Myxococcus hansupus: one gene and its partner. The protein of the gene in region 2 binds, or shares a complex with, the protein of the main gene of each other region. Links are inferred from orthologs where the notes say so. Each region holds a gene or a part of one and is shown on either strand. Other genes may lie near its edges. The genes, in order: carB and carA.

Region 1 (6,934 bases), 180 kb from region 2 along the record:
CGCGTGGGCGCCTGAAGTCCAGGCCCTTTCCCATGAGGGGGACATGGAGCTGCGGGAGGGTTGGCGCTACCGCTGGGGTGATTCACCCCTGGGGCCCGACGGCGTGCCGCTCTGGGCCCAGGAGAACGGCGCCGAGGGCTGGCAGTCCGTGCCGGCGCTCCAGGTGCCTCCAGGCCGAGGCGACCACACCATGCTGTGGTTGAGCATCCCCATCCCCAATGCGGACTGGGGCGACCTGGCGCTGCTGCTGGGCTCCGTCTCCAACGCCTTCGAAATCTACGCCGGCGGCAAACGCGTCCACGTCAGCGGAATCATCAACCCCGAGGGCCATGAGACGCGGCAGTCCATCCTCACGCAGATGATTCCCCTGCCCGCCTCGGCCCAGGGCACGCGGGTGCTGCTGCGCATCCAGAGCACCACGAAGACGATTGGCGTGAGTCAGCTCGCCCGCGTGGGCGCGCAGCACCAGGTGATGGCGCGCATCGTCCGCGAGGGACTGGCGGCCTTCGTCACGGGAACGCTGCTGTTCATCATCGCGCTGGTGGCACTGGGCATGGCGCTCCAGGGACGGCAGCGGCGCATGCTGGCGGCGCTCGCGGTGTTCGCGGGCGGCTCGGGCGTGCTGCTGGCCTGCATGAGCAACGTCCTGGCCCTGGCCTGGGACGTGGAAGGGTCCGTGGCGCAGGTCACCTTCCTAGGGGCCTACTGCATGCTGCCGGGCCTGGGCTGGTTCATCCGGGAGAGCATCCTCGAGAACCGGCTGCGTTGGTTCCGGGTGCTGGTGGGGTCCGTGTCGCTGTCCGCGGCCTTCCAGGCCGTGCTCGTCCTGGTGGACCTGCGGCTCGCGAGCCAGGTGTTCCAGCTCACCATGCTCTATTCTATCCCCTGCCTGCTGACGTATGTCGTCGTCGTGCTCGTCGCCGCGTACCGCGGCAATGTCGACGCGCGCATCTTCAGCGCCGGGCTGGGGCTGCTCACCGTCTGCCTGGTCATCGCCATGTTGCCGATGCTGGGCTGGGCGCCGGTGCAAGGCGCGTTCGCCCACTGGGGCTTCATGGCGCTCACCGCGTCGCTGGTGGGCATCGTCGCCCGGCGGTTCATCCAGGTGGCGCGCTCGCTGGTGTCCCACGCCAGGCAGTTGGACGCGCGCCGCAAGGACGTGCAGGACCTGGCGAAAGGCATGGGCCGGGGCGCCGGGGAGCTGGTGAGCGTGGCGCAGGGCCTGCGGGCCTCCAGCGAGGAGCAGACCACGGGCGTCAGCCGTCAGACGCTCGCGCTGAAGGAGCTGGACCAGACGGTGCAAGAAATCCGTCAGGGCTCGGCGGTGACGGATGAGAAGGCCCGGGTGCTCGCCCAGTCCGTGGTGGAGGCGGAGGAGGCCGGGCGCGAGGGTGGCGCGGCCATTGCTCGGACGCTGACGAACCTGGAAGGCATCGGCGTGGAGGTGACGGAGATGGCCCAGCGCATCCTCGCGCTCGACGCGCGGACGCGGGAGATCGCCGGCATCGTGGACACGGTGAAGGGGCTGGCGGACCAGTCCAACATGCTGGCCGTCAACGCGGCCATCGAGGCGGCGCGCAGCGGGGAGCATGGCCGGGGCTTCGCGGTGGTGTCACGCGAGGTGCGCAGCCTCGCGGACCAGTCCGTCGTCGCCACCCAGCGCATCCGCGAGGTGCTCGAGGGCGTGAGCGCGGACATGCGCGACGCGGCGAAGACGAGCGAACAGGGCGTGCACCGGGTGAAGGTGAGCCTGGAGGCGGTGCGAATCTCCGGCACCCAGCTCCAGCGGCTGACGGGCATCATCAGCGACACCAGCAACAGCGTCCGGCAGATTTCCGCCGCCGTGTCCCAACAGAACGCGGGCACCGCGCAGATCGCCGTGGCCATTCAGGACATGTCCTCGCAGATGCAGAAGACGCTGAACGCCGTGCAGGCCACGCGCAACGTGGCGCGCTCCGTCCAGACGCTGGCCGAGGACATGTCCGGTTCGGCCCAGAAGGCCCTCGAGTCGGGCGCGCTGTCGGCCTGAGCCCCGCGGGCCCCTGAAACGCCAACGGCCCCACTCCCAGGAGGAGCGGGGCCGCGGGCTTCGAGAGAACCGGGCTGTCAGCGCCGGGGCATGCCCGCGGGCGCCGCGTTGATGCCCAGGTACTCCTGGAGCGGCTTCACTTCCAGGTCCGCGCGCTTGAGCGACTCCAGCGCGCCCACCGCCATGCGCGCCGCCTGCACCGTCGTGTAGTACGGCACCGAGTGCATCAGCGACTCGCGGCGGATGGAGAAGCTGTCGGCGATCTCCTGCTTGCCGAAGGTGGTGTTGATGACCAGCACGATTTCACCGTCGACAATCTTGTCGACGATGTTCGGGCGGCCCTCCTTCACCTTCTGCACCACCTGCGCCTCGATGCCCTTCGTCGCCAGGTACGTGTGCGTCCCGGCGGTGACGATGAGCGTGAAGCCCATGTTCCGCAGGCGCCGCGCCAGGTCCACCACCGCCGGCTTGTCGTCGTCCTTGACGGAGATGAACACCTTGCCGCTCTTGGGCAGCTTCACGCCCGCGGCGAGCTGGCTCTTGGCGAAGGCGGACGCGTAGTCGTTCGCCAGGCCCATCACCTCGCCGGTGGACTTCATCTCCGGCCCGAGGATGACGTCCACGCCCGCGAAGCGCGCGAAGGGGAACACGCTCTCCTTCACCGCCACGTGCTTGAACTCGGGCTCCTGCGTGGCGCCCAGCTCCTTGAGCGTCTTGCCCACCATGCAGAGGGCGGCGATCTTCGCCATCGCCACGCCGGTCGCCTTGGAGATGAACGGCACCGTGCGGCTCGCGCGCGGGTTCACTTCCAGGATGTAGATGGTCTTCCCCTGGATGGCGAACTGCACGTTCATCAGGCCCACCACGCCCAGCTCGCGCGCCAGGGCGATGGCCTGGTCCTTCATCCGCTCCACCAGGTCTGGCGACAGCGAGTGTGGCGGCAGCGTGGCCGCGGCGTCACCGGAGTGAACGCCCGCCTCCTGGATGTGCTCCAGCACGCCGCCAATCATCACCGCGCCCGTGCGGTCCGCCACCAGGTCGAGGTCCACCTCGATGGCCTCCTTCAGGAAGCGGTCGATGAGCACCGGGTGCTCAGGAGACGCGCTCACCGCCTCGCGCATGTACCGCTCCAGGCTGGACACGTCGTAGACGGTCTCCATGGCCCGGCCGCCCAGCACGTACGAGGGGCGCACCATCACGGGGTAGCCGATGCGCTCGGCCACCTTGAAGGCCTCCGCGTGGCTGCGCGCGACGCCGTTCTCCGGCTGCTTCAGGCCCAGCTTCTCGATGAGCTTGGAGAAGCGCTCGCGGTCCTCCGCGCGGTCGATGGCGTCCGGCGGCGTGCCCAGGATGGGCAGGCCGGCCTTCTCCAGCGGCACGGAGATGCGCAGCGGCGTCTGGCCACCGAACTGGACGATGGCGCCCACCGGCTTCTCGCGCTGGGACACCTCCAGCACGTCCTCGATGGTCAGCGGCTCGAAGTAGAGGCGGTCCGACGTGTCGTAGTCGGTGGACACCGTCTCCGGGTTGCAGTTGACCATCACCGTCTCGTACCCGGCCTCGCGCAGCGCGAAGGCCGCGTGCACGCAGGCGTAGTCGAACTCGATGCCCTGGCCGATGCGGATGGGGCCGCTGCCCAGGATGAGGACCTTCTGGCGGTCCGTGGGGGGCGCCTCGTCCTCCTCCTCGTAGGTGGAGTACAGGTAGGGCGTGTACGCCTCGAACTCCGCGGCGCAGGTGTCCACCCGCTTGAAGACGGGGCGGATGTTGCGCGAGTGCCGGTGCGCCCGCACCTCTTCCTCCGGGTAGCCCAGGAGCTTGCCCAGGTACTTGTCGGAGAAGCCGTGCGCCTTGGCCTGCCGGAGCACGTCGTCCGGGAGCTGGTCCAGGCGGCCGTACTCCTGCAGCGACTGCGCCTCGTTCACCAGCATCTGGATGTAGCGCAGGAACCACGGGTCGATGGCGGACAGCGCGTGCACGTCCTCCACCGTCAGGCCCTCGCGGAAGGCCTGCGCCACGAACCAGGGGCGCTCCGGGCGGGGGATGCGCAGCGCCTCGCGCAGCACCTTCTCCCGCTCCTCCTTCTCCGTGGGCAGCTCCGGGGACTCCAGGCCCACGCGGCCCAGCTCCATGGAGCGCAGCGCCTTCATGTACGCCTCGGGGAAGGTGCGGCCAATGGCCATCACCTCGCCCACCGAGCGCATGCTCGTGGTCAGCGTGCGGTCCGCGTGCGGGAACTTCTCGAAGTTGAAGCGCGGCACCTTCACCACCACGTAGTCCAGCGTCGGCTCGAAGGAGGCCGGCGTGTCCCGGGTGATGTCGTTGCGCAGCTCGTCCAGCGTGTAGCCCAGCGCCAGCTTCGCGGCGATCTTCGCGATGGGGTAGCCCGTCGCCTTCGACGCCAGCGCGCTGGAGCGCGACACGCGCGGGTTCATCTCGATGACGACCATACGGCCGTCCTTCGGATGGATGCCGAACTGGATGTTGGAGCCGCCCGTGTCGACGCCAATCTCCCGGATGATGGCCAGCGAGGCCTGCCGCATCCGCTGGTACTCACGGTCCGTCAGCGTCTGCGCGGGCGCCACGGTGATGGAGTCACCGGTGTGCACGCCCATGGGGTCCAGGTTCTCGATGGAGCAGACGATGATGACGTTGTCCGCCGTGTCGCGGACCACCTCGAGCTCGTACTCCTTCCAGCCCAGCACGCTCTCCTCCACCAGGATGGTGGAGGTGGGGCTGGCCTTCAGGCCAGAGCGGCAGATGGTCTCGAACTCCTCGCGGTTGTACGCGATGCCACCGCCGGTGCCGCCCAGCGTGAAGGACGGGCGGATGATGGCGGGGAAGCCGATGTCCTCCACCAGTTGCATCGCCTGGTCCAGCGTCGTCGCGTAGCCGCTCTTGGGCAGCGCCACGCCAATCTTCTGCATGGCCGCCTTGAAGAGCTGACGGTCCTCGGCCTTGTTGATGGCCTCCAGCGACGCGCCGATGAGCCGCACCCCGTACTTGTCCAGGATGCCCTGCTCCGCCAGCGCCTTGGCGAGGTTGAGCGCCGTCTGGCCGCCCATGGTGGGGAGCAACGAATCAGGACGCTCGGAGGCGAGAATGCGCTCGGCCGCCTCGACGGTAATCGGCTCGATGTAGGTGCGATGCGCGAACTCAGGGTCCGTCATCACGGTGGCGGGGTTGCTGTTGAGCAGCACCACCTCCACGCCTTCATCCCGGAGAGCCTTGATGGCCTGTGTACCGGAGTAGTCGAACTCGACGGCCTGCCCGATGACAATCGGACCCGAGCCAATCACCAGAACCTTGCGGATATCGGTACGCTTGGGCATCGGGGCGCCCCCATACCAACGTCCGCCCCCACATGCGAGGACTGTGTTGAGGCTGCTTGCTCGCATGCACCTCCGTGCCTGAGCGCAGTCCTCTGGTAGGCTCCGCCGCCTACGGAGGTCCCATGCGCCACTGGTCCCTGGCACTGCTCGTCTCGCTCGCTTCCCCTGCCCTCGCCCAGGATGCCGCCGCTCCCGCGCCCGAAGGCGCCCCGCCCGCGGCGGCCCCCGCCCCCACCGAGCCGGCCGTGAAGGCGCCCGCCGCCGCACCGCCGCCCGTGGCCGAGCCCGCCGCACCGAAAGCGGAGTCACCTCCCGCCGAGGCGCCCGCGAAGAAGGCGGAGGCTCCTCCCACCGAGGTGCCCGCGAAGAAGGCGGCGGCGCCCAAGGCGGAGGTGCCCTCGAAGCCCGCAGCGGCTCCGGAGCCCTCGCGCGAGGCCGCGGCGCCCCTGACGGGCCCCGTCAAGCCCACCCTTCCCCGAATTTCCCCGACTTGAAGCGCGAGCCGCTCCCCGAGGAGCCCAAGCTGTCGCTCGAGGAGCGCATCCAACGGGACATCCAGGCGGACGCTCGCTTCGTCTTCCAGAGCCTGCTGACCGGGGACGTGCGCACCATCTCCAACGAGCTGCTCTACCCGTTCGCCCTGGAGGCGGAGCGCTACGCCACGCCGGAGGAGCTGGTGTCCGCGTGGGTGAAGCAGCTTCGGATGAAGCGCACGGACCTCATCACGCTCTACGACATCGAGGTGATGCCGCTGGAGGCCATGGAGAAGAAGTACGGCAAGGCCCCCGCGCGGCTGGCGCTGGACGTGCGCAACCCCAAGGAGGTGTGGACGGCGGTGGGCAACCTCTCCGGCCGCCCCGCCGTCCTCGTGTACCGCCAGTACCGCGACGAGTTCCGCGCCTTCGCGTACACCGACTGACGGCGCGTCAGCTCAGGGCCTTGACCAGCGCTCCCAGCCGGGCGAGGCCCTTCTCCAGCACCTCGCGCGAGGTGACGAAGCTCATGCGGATGTAGCCATCCGCGCCAAAGGGCTCGCCGGGCACGGCGGCGACGCGGAAGTCGTCCAGGAGAATCTCTGAGAGCTGCATCGAGGAGGTCACCGGATTGCCCTTGTAGGAGCGTCCCAGCAGGCCCCGCACGTCCGCGAACGCGTAGAAGGCGCCCTCGGGCATCCGGCAGCGCACGCCGTCCAGCGCGTTCAGCCCCGCAACGAAGAAGTCACGGCGCTCGCGGTACTCCTTCACCATCGCGGTGATGGTGTCCGGCGGCCCCTGGAGCGCCGCCAGCGCCGCCTTCTGGCCAATGGACGAGGCGTTGGAGGTGGACTGGTCCTGCACCATCTGCATGGCGGACACCAACGGCTTCGGCCCGGCGATGTAGCCCAGGCGCCAGCCCGTCATGGAGTACGCCTTGCTCATGCCGTTGACGACCACCAGCCGCGGCACCAGGTCCGGCGCCACGTCGCTGATGCCCAGGCGCTCGTCGGTGTAGAGCAGCTTCTCGTAGATGTCGTCGGTGACGATGAGGCAGTCGTGCGGGCGCAGCACCTCGGCGATGGCCTCCAGCGCGGCGC
Region 2 (11,441 bases):
AGTCCGTGAGCAGGGTGCAATCCAGGCGAAGGTCCCGCACGGTCGTCCCATCCGCGAGGATGGCCTCGAAGCGGAGCTGCTCGACGAAGTTGCGCGCGAGCACCGGGCCGTGCTGCTCCTGGAAGGCGCGCTCGCGATGCTCGGGCGAGAGCGCCTTGAACTGGTGGCCGATGCCGAGGATGTCCAGGCCCCGGAACACGTGGCTCAGCGTGGCCCAGGTGGCGGCGTCAATCGTCCCGTCCGTCTTGTCCGCGGGACGGGTCAGGGTCAGCCGCAGTTGGAGCTCGCCCGAGAACTCCTCGATGCCCTCCTCGCTGAACGGCAGGAACGTCACCGCCCCCGAAGGCGCCACCCGGTGGGGGAAGTCGGTGCCTTCGTACGCGGCGGCGATACGGTCCAGCGCGTCGAAGCCCTTGCGCAGCTCCTGCCCCTTGAGCGTGTCCGCCGCGTACAGCAGGTGCTCGGACAGGCACTCACGCCAGCGGAGGACCTTCGCGTCCGTGAAGCGGCTCATCATCAGCGGGACGAAGAGGCACTCCTGGACGTCCACCAGCGCCTGCTCGATGACGAAGTGCCGGAGGATTTCGAAGTACTGGATGGTGAGCGCGTGGCAGTGGTTGTGGTTGGCCACCACCTCCGTCTGCACCGACAGCGACTCGCCCTGTCGCGCGCTGGTGACGACGGTGGCCCGCTGGCTCCGGACCGCGGAGGTGGCCTGCATGGTGGCGTCCCGCAGCCGGTTGTGCAGGCTGGACGTCATGTCCCGGGTGTTGTCCTGCCACGCCGAGGACGAGGCCGACCCGCCCGAGATGCTGAAGCCCGTGGAGAGTCCCAGGGCCACGCCGTTCTTGCTGCCACTGCCCGCCAGTCCCAGTCCAAAGGCCGAGCCGCGCGTCTTGGCGGAGCTGCCTCCCTTCATGGACTCCTGGACGGTGCCCATGAGGATTTCGTCGATGTCCCGGTCCCTGGAGAGGGTGTGCTGCAGCGACTCCTCCACCACCGTGGCGTCCTCGCGCGACGCGCCCTCGTCCCGGTTCCAGTCGTGGATGACCAGTTGCTTCTTCTGCCCCGGCGCCAGCGGCAGGGAGTACAGCAGGTCTCCCATCGAGTACCCGTCCGCCTTGAAGGTCTGCTTGAAGTGCAGCACGTGGCCATGGGCCAGCGAGACGGCCTGGTAGATTTCGAAGTCCGTGGCCTCGTCGTCCCAGCGCAGGGGGTTCTTGCTCCCCAGCGTCTGACGCAGGGTGCGGTGCAGGTGCCTGGCGTAGCCCTCCAAGTCGGACGTGTCGCCGCTCCACTCCTCGGGCGAGGCCTCGCCCACGGGAACGAGCGTGCCGCGCGGATCGGTGGTGCGGACGATGGCGTATTGGCTGAACTCCTCCAGCGTCCGGTTGGGGACGGTGAAGTTCACGCAGGCGCCGCCAATGTCCTGCGAGTAGCTGGACTCACTGGCGACGAGCTCGTCCGTCCCCGGCAGCCGGGGCGTCGGGTCATGGCAGGCGCAGTCGTCCTCCTCCGCGCCAGTCCCCTGCCCGGGGCTCCCTGTCTCGGACACCAGCAAGGTGAAGGCGGGGAAGAAACCACCCGCGTCGAGCGGGATGGAGATGGGCTGCGCGGGACGCGAGGAGACGACCGCGTGGGCGCCGACAAATACCTCGTTGGGCACCACCACGGAGAAGTTGCCGCTGCTGTGGGTGGAGACCGAGGCCAGGGGGACCGCCACCGGCTCCGCGGCCGTCCCGTCATCGCGCAGGCCATAGAAGAGCACCTGCTGCCGCTTCATCGCCTTGCCCGACGGGTCCACCAGACGTCCCTTGAGGATGCGGGTGGCCACGGGCGCGCTCGCTCCGGGCGAGAGGACACGCGGAGAGAAAGGCTCCACCTTGATGAACACCTGGGCCACCCGGAGCGCCTGGCTCAGCGTGAGGTGCGTCGGCTCGAGGAGCCGTGTGGGCAACCCGTTGGGCGTGCGCACGACGAACGTGAGCGGGCTGTTGGCGAAGCGGCCAGCGTCCACCAGGTTCACCTGGAAGTTCCCATCCGGCCCCAGCAGAACCTCCTGGTGGATGGGCGTGGACTGCCCATCCCCGTCGATGGTGTCCGGGCAGGAGATCGCCAGCACGAAGCCCGCGACGGAGCCCTCCAAACTGGCCACCGTGCCTCGGAGTGGGACGAACTTCACCGGCTCCAAGGCCTGCGCGTCCGCCCGGCTCTGGCTGGTGGTCGTCGACGCGGACGTCGAGGTGCTGGCCCCTTCCCGCGACGCCTCCGTGGACACGAGCACCGCGGAGGACCGGCTCGCGGAGGACTGCTGCGACGCTTCGGCCTTCTTGAGGACGACGCGGTCGGGCACCGCGATGCCGAGCCGCCGGTCCTCCTCCGCGGGCTTGCTCTCCGCCAGCAACAACGCGTCCAGCCCGGCCTTGCTGTCGAACGCGCGCGTCGCGACGAGCTCCCCCTCGCGGAGGACGAAGACCGAGATGGGGAAAGGGAGCTTGGAAGAGGTGATCTTCTGGAAGAAGAACGCGCCCTCGGGGCTCGTGAACTCAGCGGTGAAGAGGGGCGCACCCACGACCTGCCCCAACAGCACCTTGTAGGACGCGGGAATACCTGCGTCCGACCCAATCAACTGTCCGTGAAGTCTCATAGCACGGGCAGAATGATGAAAAATTTACAAATTGCCCATCTTGATTCCGTGCGGGCAGCACTTTTCTTGGCGTGTCGCGTTCGGCCGTGCGGCGAGCGCTGGACGCAAGAAAGCCCGGCCCCCCTCCCAGGATGCCGGGCTTTCTCTCTCAGCCTACGAGAGCGCAAAGGCTCCGCGTGGCCCGAAGCCGGGCCCTGCGTAGAGCGAAGAGTTAGTCCCGTGGGCGCGAAGCTGTCAAGCCGGGCACCCCGCCGCCTAGGATGCGCGGCCCTATGCGCAAGGCGAAAATCATCTGCACCCTGGGCCCCGCTTCGGACACGCCCGAGGTCATCGAGGGGCTCATCCGCGCGGGCATGAACATGGCGCGGCTGAACTTCTCGCACGGCACGCACGAGGAGCACCGCCGCCGGGTGGAAACCATCCGCAAGGTGGCGAAGCGCCTGGGCACACCGGTGGCCATCCTCCAGGACATCCAGGGGCCCAAAATCCGCCTGGGCAAGTTCGAGGGCGGCCAGCTCCTGGTGAAGCCCGGGCAGCTCGTCACGGTGACGACGCGGAACGTCGTGGGGACGGAGGCGATCATCCCCACCCCCATCAAGACGCTGGTGAAGGACGTGGCGAAGGGCCACGAAATCCTCCTGGACGACGGCCGGGTGCGGCTGCGCGTCTTGCGCGTGCACGGGCCGGACGTGTCCTGCCGCGTGGAGGTGGGGGGCATCCTGAAGAACCACAAGGGCCTCAACCTGCCCGGCTCGCCCATGTCGGTGCCGACCATCACGCGCAAGGACGCGGCGGACCTGGCCTTTGGCCAGGAGGTGGGCGTGGACTACGTGGCGCTGTCCTTCGTCCGCACGCCGGAGGACATCAAGAAGGCGCGGGCGCACGTGGCGAAGCTGAAGACGCCGCTCATCGCGAAGATTGAGAAGCCGCAGGCCGTGGACCGCGTGGAGGAGATCGCCGCCGTCGCCGACGGCATCATGGTGGCGCGCGGCGACCTGGGCGTGGAGATGCCCCTGGAGCGGCTGCCCGCCATCCAGAAGCACATGGTGAACGCGGTGAATGCCCAGGGCGGGCTCGTCATCGTCGCCACGGAGATGCTGGAGAGCATGGTGAACAACGCCCGGCCCACCCGCGCCGAGGTCAGCGACGTGGCCAACGCCATCCTCGACGGCGCGGACGCCGTCATGCTGTCGGGCGAGACGGCCGCGGGCAAGTACCCCATCGAGGCGGCGTCCACCATGGCGTGCATCGTGGAGGAGACGGAGCGCGGCGTGGTGAAGCACCCGCACCCCTCCCCCTTCGAGCGCTCCGAGGACCTGGGCACCGGCGTGGCCGCGGCGGCCGTGGCGGCGGCCACGCAGTTGGGCATTGGCACCATCGTCGCGTACACGGAGGGCGGCCACACCGCGCGCCTCATCTCCGAGTTCCGCCCCCGCGCCCGCATCGTCGCCCTCACCCCGAGCGAGTCCACGGTGAACCGCATGGCGCTCTACTGGGGCGTGACGGGCATGCAGGTGGCGCGCGTGTCCACCACGGACGCCATGCTCAAGCAGGTCCGCGAGCTGTGCCGGCAGGAGAAGATCTGCAAGCCGGGCACGCCCGTGGTGGTGGTGGCCGGCGTGCCGCTCAACGTGCCGGGCAACACCAACCTGATGAGCATCCACCGCGTCTGAGCGAGCCCGCGTGGCCCCCGGAAGAAGTCACCGGGGGCCCGCCGCGGTACTCAGCCGCCGAGCACCTTCTGCTCGAAGTCGTAGAGCTTCTCGACGGGGAGCTGGCGGTAGCGCTCCACGTTGAGCGAGCGGCGGGCGCACTCCCACACCAGCTCGTTGGGCGTGCGGTCCGGCTCCTTCTTCTTGCGGCGCTTCACCTCCGCCTTGATGGCCTTCACGGCCACGCGGGGGTGGTAGCAGAACGCCGCGGAGAACAGCAGGTGCCCGCCGAACGGGATGAGCCGCGCCTCGATGATGTCACCCGTCTCCAGGCCCGCGACGTGGCGGCGCTCCGTCACGTCGAAGTCCTTGCCGGAGTAGAGCTCGCGCAGGCGGACCTCGCCCTTGCCAATCTTCCGGACCTCGAAGAGGCCGTGGACCGTCTCGGTGAAGCAGCGGATCGCGTTGGCCTCCTCGGGCGGCGAGCCGGCCATGCGCTGCTCGTAGAACTCCGTGGCCGGCGTCTTGCCCGTCAGCGGCGAGACGCGGTCATAGAGGTAGTAGTCCAGGAAGGACGCCATCCGCAGCTCGAAGAGCTTGTCGTCCTCGAAGACCTCGCCCGTCAGGCGGAAGTACTCCGCCTTGGCTTGGAGGAGGTCCTCCTTGCGCGACTCGACGCTGCCAAAGGCGATGAGCTGGTCCAGATACGGCTGATAGGAGAGCGGTGACAGCGACGAGGTCATAGTCGGTGGCGCCATCCTACCCCGCCATCAGCTTCGCGAACCGGCCGAAGAGATAGCGTGCGTCGTGGGGGCCCGGCGAGGCCTCGGGGTGGTACTGAACACTGAAGGCCCGGGCGTCCGGAACCGCCAGCCCCTCCACCGTGCCATCATTGAGGTTGATGTGCGTCACGACGGCCAGGCCCTTGAGGCTGGCGTCATCCACCGCGAAGCCGTGGTTCTGCGCGGTGATCTCCACCTTGCCCGTGGTGAGGTCCTTGACGGGCTGATTTCCGCCCCGGTGGCCAAACTTCATCTTGTACGTCCGGCCGCCCAGGGCCAGCGCCATGATCTGGTGCCCCAGGCAGATGCCGAACACCGGCACCTTGCCCAGGAGCGCCGCCACCGTGCGGTCCGCGCCCTTCACCGCCGCCGGGTCACCGGGGCCGTTGGCCAGGAAGACGCCGTGCGGCTTGCGCGCCAGCACCTCTTCCGCCGTGGTGGTGGCCGGAACCACCGTCACGCGGCAGCCCACGTCCACCAGGAAGTGGAGCATCGACTTCTTCAGGCCGTAGTCATAGGCCACCACGTCGAAGCGAGGCTCGACGGGCGCCTGCACCTCGCCCACGCCCGTGAAGACGTCCGGTGAGGGCTGGGTGAAGGTGTAGGCCTCCTTCGTGGACACGCCCGTGGCCAGGTCCAGGCCCTCCATGCCACGCGCCGTGCGGGCGCGCTCCACCAGCGCCGTGGGGGAGAGCCCCTCGCTGGAGATGACGCCCATCTGCGCGCCGTGCTCGCGCAGGTGACGCACCAGCCGCCGGGTGTCGATGCCCTCGATGCCGGCCACGCCGCTGCGCTTGAGGTACGCGTCCAGCGACTCCTTCGCGCGCCAGTTGGACGGCTGCTCGCTGAGGGCCCGCACCACCATGCCCACCGCGTGCACCCGGGAACCCTCTTCGTCCTCGGGATTGGCGCCGACGTTGCCCATCTCCGGGTACGACATGGTGACAATCTGTCCCACGTACGAGGGGTCCGTGAGGACCTCCTGGTAGCCGTACAGGGACGTGTTGAACACGACCTCACCCACCGTTTCGCCGACCGCGCCAAAGGCACGGCCCTCGAAGAGGGTGCCATCCGCCAGGGCGAGCACTGCCCGCTTCGTCATCACCGCGACTCCTTGCTCTGGCCGACCTGGCCCTTGTCGAACACCTTGAGGCCCGAAACCCACGTCTGGATAACGCGCCCCTTCTGCTTGCGGCCATGGAACGGCGTATTCCGGCTGCGGGAGAGGAACTGGTGGGCATCCACCGTCCACTCCACGTCCGGGTCCACCACCGTGACGTCCGCTGGCGCCCCAGGCGCCAGGTGACCGCCCGGCAGGCCGAACGCCTTCGCGGGCCCGTGCGTCAGCAGCTCCACCGCGCGGTTCGCGGTGAGCACGCCGGCGTGCACCAGCTCCAACGTCAGCCCCAGCGCCGTCTCCAACCCCACGATGCCGTTGATGCCCTTCTCGAACTCCACCAGCTTGTCGAGCACCCCGTGCGGCGCGTGGTCCGTGGCGATGGCGTCCACCGTGCCATCCACCAGCGCTTCCCGCAGGGCCAGCACGTCGCTGTCGGCGCGCAGCGGCGGCGCCATCTTCGCGTGGGTGTCGTAGTCGCCCACCGCGCGGTCATCGAGGATGAAGTGGTGCGGCGCCACCTCGCAGGTGACGCGCAGGCCGCGTTGCTTGGCCTCCCGGATGAGCCGCACGCTGCCCTCGCAGGACACGTGGGCCACGTGCAGGCGGCCCTTCGTCTCCTCCAGGAGCACCAGGTCGCGCGCCACCATGGCCACCTCGGCGGAGGCCGGGATGCCGCGCAGGCCCAGCCGCGTGGACACGGCGCCCTCGTGCATGGCGCCGCCCGCGGACAGCGTCAGGTCCTCCTCGTGGACCATGACGGGCACGTCGAACATGGTGGCGTACTGGAGCGTGCGCCGCATCAGCGACGCGTTCATCACCGGGCGGCCGTCGTCGGTGATGGCCACGCAGCCGGCGGACACCAGCTCGCCCATCTCCGCCAGCTCCTCGCCCTTGAGGCCCTTGGTGATGGCCCCCGCGGGGTAGACGTGGCACAGCGCCGCGGCGCGGGCGCGGTTGAGCACCAGCTCCGTCACCATGGCGTTGTCGTTGACCACCTTGGTGTTGGGCATGGCCACCACCGCGGTGAAGCCGCCCGCCACCGCCGCGCGGCAACCGGTAAGGACCGTCTCCTTCCCCTCCTCGCCCGGCTCGCGCAGGTGGACGTGCAGGTCGATGAAGCCCGGCAGCACCCACTTGCCGGCCGCGTCCACCACCTCGGCGCTGGAGGGCACCGGCAGCAGCGCCTCCGACACCTCCACCACCTTGCCGTCACGCACCAGCACGTCGCGGACGCCGTCCACGCCGTTGCGAGGGTCGATGACGCGGCCCCGTCTGAAGAGCACCGTGGAGCTCATGCCGCACACACCTCCAGGATGGCCCGCCGCACGGCGACGCCGTTGGACACCTGCTCCAGGATGACGCTGCGGGGCCCGTCCGCCACCGCCGGCGCCAGCTCCACGCCCCGGTTGATGGGCCCGGGGTGCATCACCACCGCGTCCGCCTTCATCCGCTCCTCGCGGGCGGCGTTGAGGCCGAACAGCCGTGCATATTCACGCGTGGAGGGCACGAAGGACTGCTCCTGCCGCTCCAACTGGATGCGCAGGCACATCACCGCGTCCGCCTGAGGCAGCGCCGCGTCCAGGTTGTGCGTCACCTCCGCGCCCATGTCCTCCAGGCCTGGAGGAATCAGCGTGGGCGGCCCACACAGCACCACCCGCGCGCCCAGCGCCCTGAGGCACAGCAGGTTGGAGCGGGCCACGCGGCTGTGGCGCACATCGCCCACGATGAGCACCGTGCGCCCGTCCAGCGCGCCCCAGCGCTGCCGCAGCGTGAAGGCGTCCAGCAGCGCCTGGGAAGGATGCTCATGGGTGCCGTCGCCCGCGTTGATGACGGCGCACTTCACGTGCTTCGCCACCAGGTGCGGGGCCCCCGACGAGCGGTGCCTCATCACGATGGCTGCGGGGCCCGTCGCCTCGATGTTCCGGGCGGTGTCGAGCAGCGTCTCCCCCTTGGACACGGAGGAGCCGGTATGGGTCCAGTTCAGTACACTGGCCCCCAGCCCCTTCGCCGCCATGTGGAACGACGTGCGGGTGCGGGTGGAGTCCTCGAAGAAGAGGTTCGCCACCACTTTGCCACGCAGCACGTGGGTGGTGTCCGCTCCGCCAGGGAGGTGCGCCTTCGCCCGGTCGAGCAGTGACTCCAGCTCGTCCCGGCGCCAGCCTTCGATTCCAAGCAGGTGTCTCATGGCCGGGGGCGCCGCGTACCCCGGTGCGTGCGGCACGTCAAGCGTCGTGCGCGGCGTGCCGGCTCGCCTGCTTCGCGGGAGTGCTTCAACGGACCGGTTCGAAGAACCTGTCCACGCGCAGGCCCGTGCCACCGAACAGGTTGTGCAGCAGGCCGTGGTAGCCCAGCGACAGCCACACCACCATCGCCTTGCCCTTGATGTGCCCGTACGGGACGTACTCCGCCTTGCCGTAGCCCGTGACGCCCAGGCCGTGGCGGCTGTCCGCGCTGTTGTCGCGATTGTCACCCACGGCGAACACGTGCCCCGGGGGGACCTCGTAGGGGCCCTCGCGGCGCGGCATGCGTGACAGCGTCTGCAGCGCGGCGTGCGTCACGCCCGACAGGTCCTCCTCGAAGAGGGCCTCCTGCTGGTCGTACCAACGCCCGTCCTCCGTGATGTTGTGGACCGTGAAGTCGCCGGAGACGAGCTGCCGCGCCTGCGGCTGGCCGTTGATGTGGACCACGCCGTTGATGAACTCCACGACGTCGCCGGGCACGCCCACCACGCGCTTGATGTAGTCCACCGACTCGTTCACCGGGTTGTTGAAGACGATGACGTCTCCACGCTCCGGTGGCCGGACGATGACGAAGGGCACCACGTTGAGGAACGGCAGGCGCACGCCGTAGATGAACTTGTTGACGAAGACCTGATCGCCAATCTCCAGCGTGGGCAGCATGGAGCCCGAGGGAATCCGGTACGGCTCCACGATGAAGGTGCGGATGACCAGCGCGACGAGCAGCGCCTTGCCGAACCCGCCCAGGAAGTCCGCCGCGCTCTGCTTCCGGAACGCGCCCAGGTGCTGCGCCGTGAGGCCGTCCAGGGCCTTCACCTCGGTGCGCAGCCGCTCCGCGTCGCCTTCCGCCGAGGCCTGCTCCACGCGCAGCGCCTGCTCCGCGATGCGCTCCTGGACCTCGCCCGGCACCTTCCCGTGCACGCCCGGCTTGCCGAGGATGCGCTCGTTCTCCGCGAGCAGCTCCGCCGCTTCGTGCCGCACGCCGCGCAGCGCCTTCTCCCTGGGGGAGACGTTGCGCCACACCAGCAGGCCCACGAAGTAGAGGACCATCAGCAGGCCCAGGCCCTTCATCACCGGCTGGGCCCACGCCGCGGAGGCGCGCGAGTACTCGATGAGCACCGTGTAGGGCACGTACAGCAGGCCGATGATGCACAGCGGGGCCCAGAGACTGGTGAGCCGCTCGCGCCACACCAGGGCGCGGTGGGCGCGGAGCATCTCCGGGGTGCGGCGGGCCGCCATGGCCTCGGACAGCTTCGCGGGAGGCGTGGCGGAGGGCATGGCGGCGTTCATGGGCTACTGCTCCGACTTGAGGACCGCGAGGAAGGCTTCCTGCGGAATCTCCACCGTTCCGACCTGCTTCATGCGCTTCTTGCCCTCCTTCTGCTTCTCCAGGAGCTTGCGCTTGCGGCTGATGTCACCACCGTAGCACTTGGCGAGCACGTTCTTGCGCATGGCGGAGATGGTCTCACGCGAGATGATCTTCGCGCCGATCGCCGCCTGGATGGCCACCTCGTACATCTGCTTCGGGATGACCTCCTTCAGCTTCTGGCACACCTCGCGGCCGCGCAGGTACGCGCGCTCGCGGTGCACGATGACGCTCAGCGCGTCCACCGGGTCCCCGTTGATGAGGATGTCCAGACGGGCCAGGTCCGACTCGATGTAGCCGGCCAGCTCGTAGTCGAGGCTGGCGTAGCCGCGCGACACGCTCTTGAGCTTGTCGAAGAAGTCGAAGACGACCTCGGCCAGCGGCATCTCGTACGTCACCTGCACGCGCTGGCCACTGCTGCCCAGGTACTTCATGTCCTTCTGGACGCCGCGGCGCTCCTGGCACAGCTTGAGGATGGCGCCCAGGTGGTCGTTGGGGACGTGGATGTGGCAGGTGAGGATGGGCTCCTCGAACTTCTCGATGTGCTGCACCGGCGGCAGCTTGGCCGGGTTGTCCACCAGCAGCGTCTCTCCCTTGCTGGTGGTGATGCGGTACACCACGCTGGGCGCGGTGGTGATGAGGTTCAGGTTGTACTCGCGCTCCAGGCGCTCCTGAACGATCTCCATGTGCAGCAGGCCCAGGTAGCCGCAGCGGAAGCCGAAGCCCAGCGCCGTGGACGACTCCGGCTCGTAGGTGAACGCCGAGTCGTTGAGCACCAGCTTCGCCAGCGCGTCGCGCAGGTTCTCGTAGTCCGCGGAGTCCACCGGGAAGATGCCGGAGAACACCATCGGCTTGACTTCCTTGAAGCCCGGGAAGGGCTCGGCCGTGGGACGCGCCTCCTCGGTGACGGTGTCACCGACCTTGGCGTCCTGCAGCTCCTTCACGTTGGCCACGAGCACGCCCACCTCGCCGGCGATGAGCTGCTGCACCGGGCGGGAGAACGGGCTGAACACGCCCAGCTCCTGGACCTCGAAGACCTTGTTGTTGCTGAACAGCTTGATCTTCTGCCGCAGCTTGAGCGTGCCTTCCAGCACGCGCACCAGCGTCACCACGCCCCGGTAGTTGTCGTACCAGGAGTCGAAGATGAGGGCCTTGAGCGGCGCGTCCGCCGAGCCGCTCGGAGGCGGCACGTTCTTGACGACGGACTCCAGAATCTCGTGGATGCCGATGCCCTCCTTGGCGGAGCACGGCACGGCGACCGACGCATCGATGCCGATGACGTCTTCAATCTCCGACCGGGTGCGCTCCACGTCCGCGCTCGGCAGGTCGATCTTGTTGATGACCGGGATGATTTCCAGGTTGTGGTCCAGCGCCATGTAGACGTTGGAGAGCGTCTGGGCCTCCACGCCCTGCGACGCATCCACCACCAGGAGCGACCCTTCACACGCGGCCAGGCTGCGGCTGACCTCGTAGGCGAAGTCGACGTGTCCCGGCGTGTCGATGAGGTTGAGGACGTACTGGTTGCCGTCCTTCGCGGTGTAGTTCATCCGCACGGACTGGGCTTTGATGGTGATGCCCCGTTCGCGCTCGATGTCCATGTTGTCGAGGAACTGGGCTTGCGCCTCACGCTTGGTCAG

Evidence for each region.
Region 1: the proteins of carA (region 2) and carB are in contact, whole or in part, in a solved structure (PDB 1KEE), measured with the Escherichia coli proteins. The link is inferred for Myxococcus hansupus from one-to-one orthologs.

What each region holds. Positions count from the first base shown.
Region 1 is NZ_CP012109.1:4,513,692-4,520,625, forward strand. Bases 1,907-5,690 are described here. They hold carB (carbamoyl-phosphate synthase large subunit), read right to left. Parts: upstream 5,362-5,690; coding sequence 2,107-5,361; downstream 1,907-2,106. Other genes in these bases: A176_RS17125 (methyl-accepting chemotaxis protein), read left to right, coding at 1,907-2,029; A176_RS39345 (hypothetical protein), read left to right, coding at 5,484-5,690. Also shown: more of A176_RS17125, read left to right, coding at 44-1,906; more of A176_RS39345, read left to right, coding at 5,691-5,855; A176_RS39350 (hypothetical protein), read left to right, coding at 5,852-6,280; A176_RS17145 (pyridoxal phosphate-dependent aminotransferase), read right to left, coding at 6,288-6,934. UniProt on the Escherichia coli protein: Large subunit of the glutamine-dependent carbamoyl phosphate synthetase (CPSase).
Region 2 is NZ_CP012109.1:4,329,590-4,341,030, forward strand. The notes cover bases 4,122-7,120. They hold carA (glutamine-hydrolyzing carbamoyl-phosphate synthase small subunit), read right to left. Parts: upstream 6,184-7,120; coding sequence 5,059-6,183; downstream 4,122-5,058. Other genes in these bases: pyk (pyruvate kinase), read left to right, coding at 4,122-4,320; A176_RS16390 (DUF7986 domain-containing protein), read right to left, coding at 4,371-5,042; A176_RS16400 (dihydroorotase), read right to left, coding at 6,183-7,120. Also shown: A176_RS16380 (hypothetical protein), read right to left, coding at 1-2,629; more of pyk, read left to right, coding at 2,920-4,121; more of A176_RS16400, read right to left, coding at 7,121-7,496; A176_RS16405 (aspartate carbamoyltransferase catalytic subunit), read right to left, coding at 7,493-8,386; lepB (signal peptidase I), read right to left, coding at 8,472-9,728; lepA (translation elongation factor 4), read right to left, coding at 9,732-11,441. UniProt on the Escherichia coli protein: Small subunit of the glutamine-dependent carbamoyl phosphate synthetase (CPSase).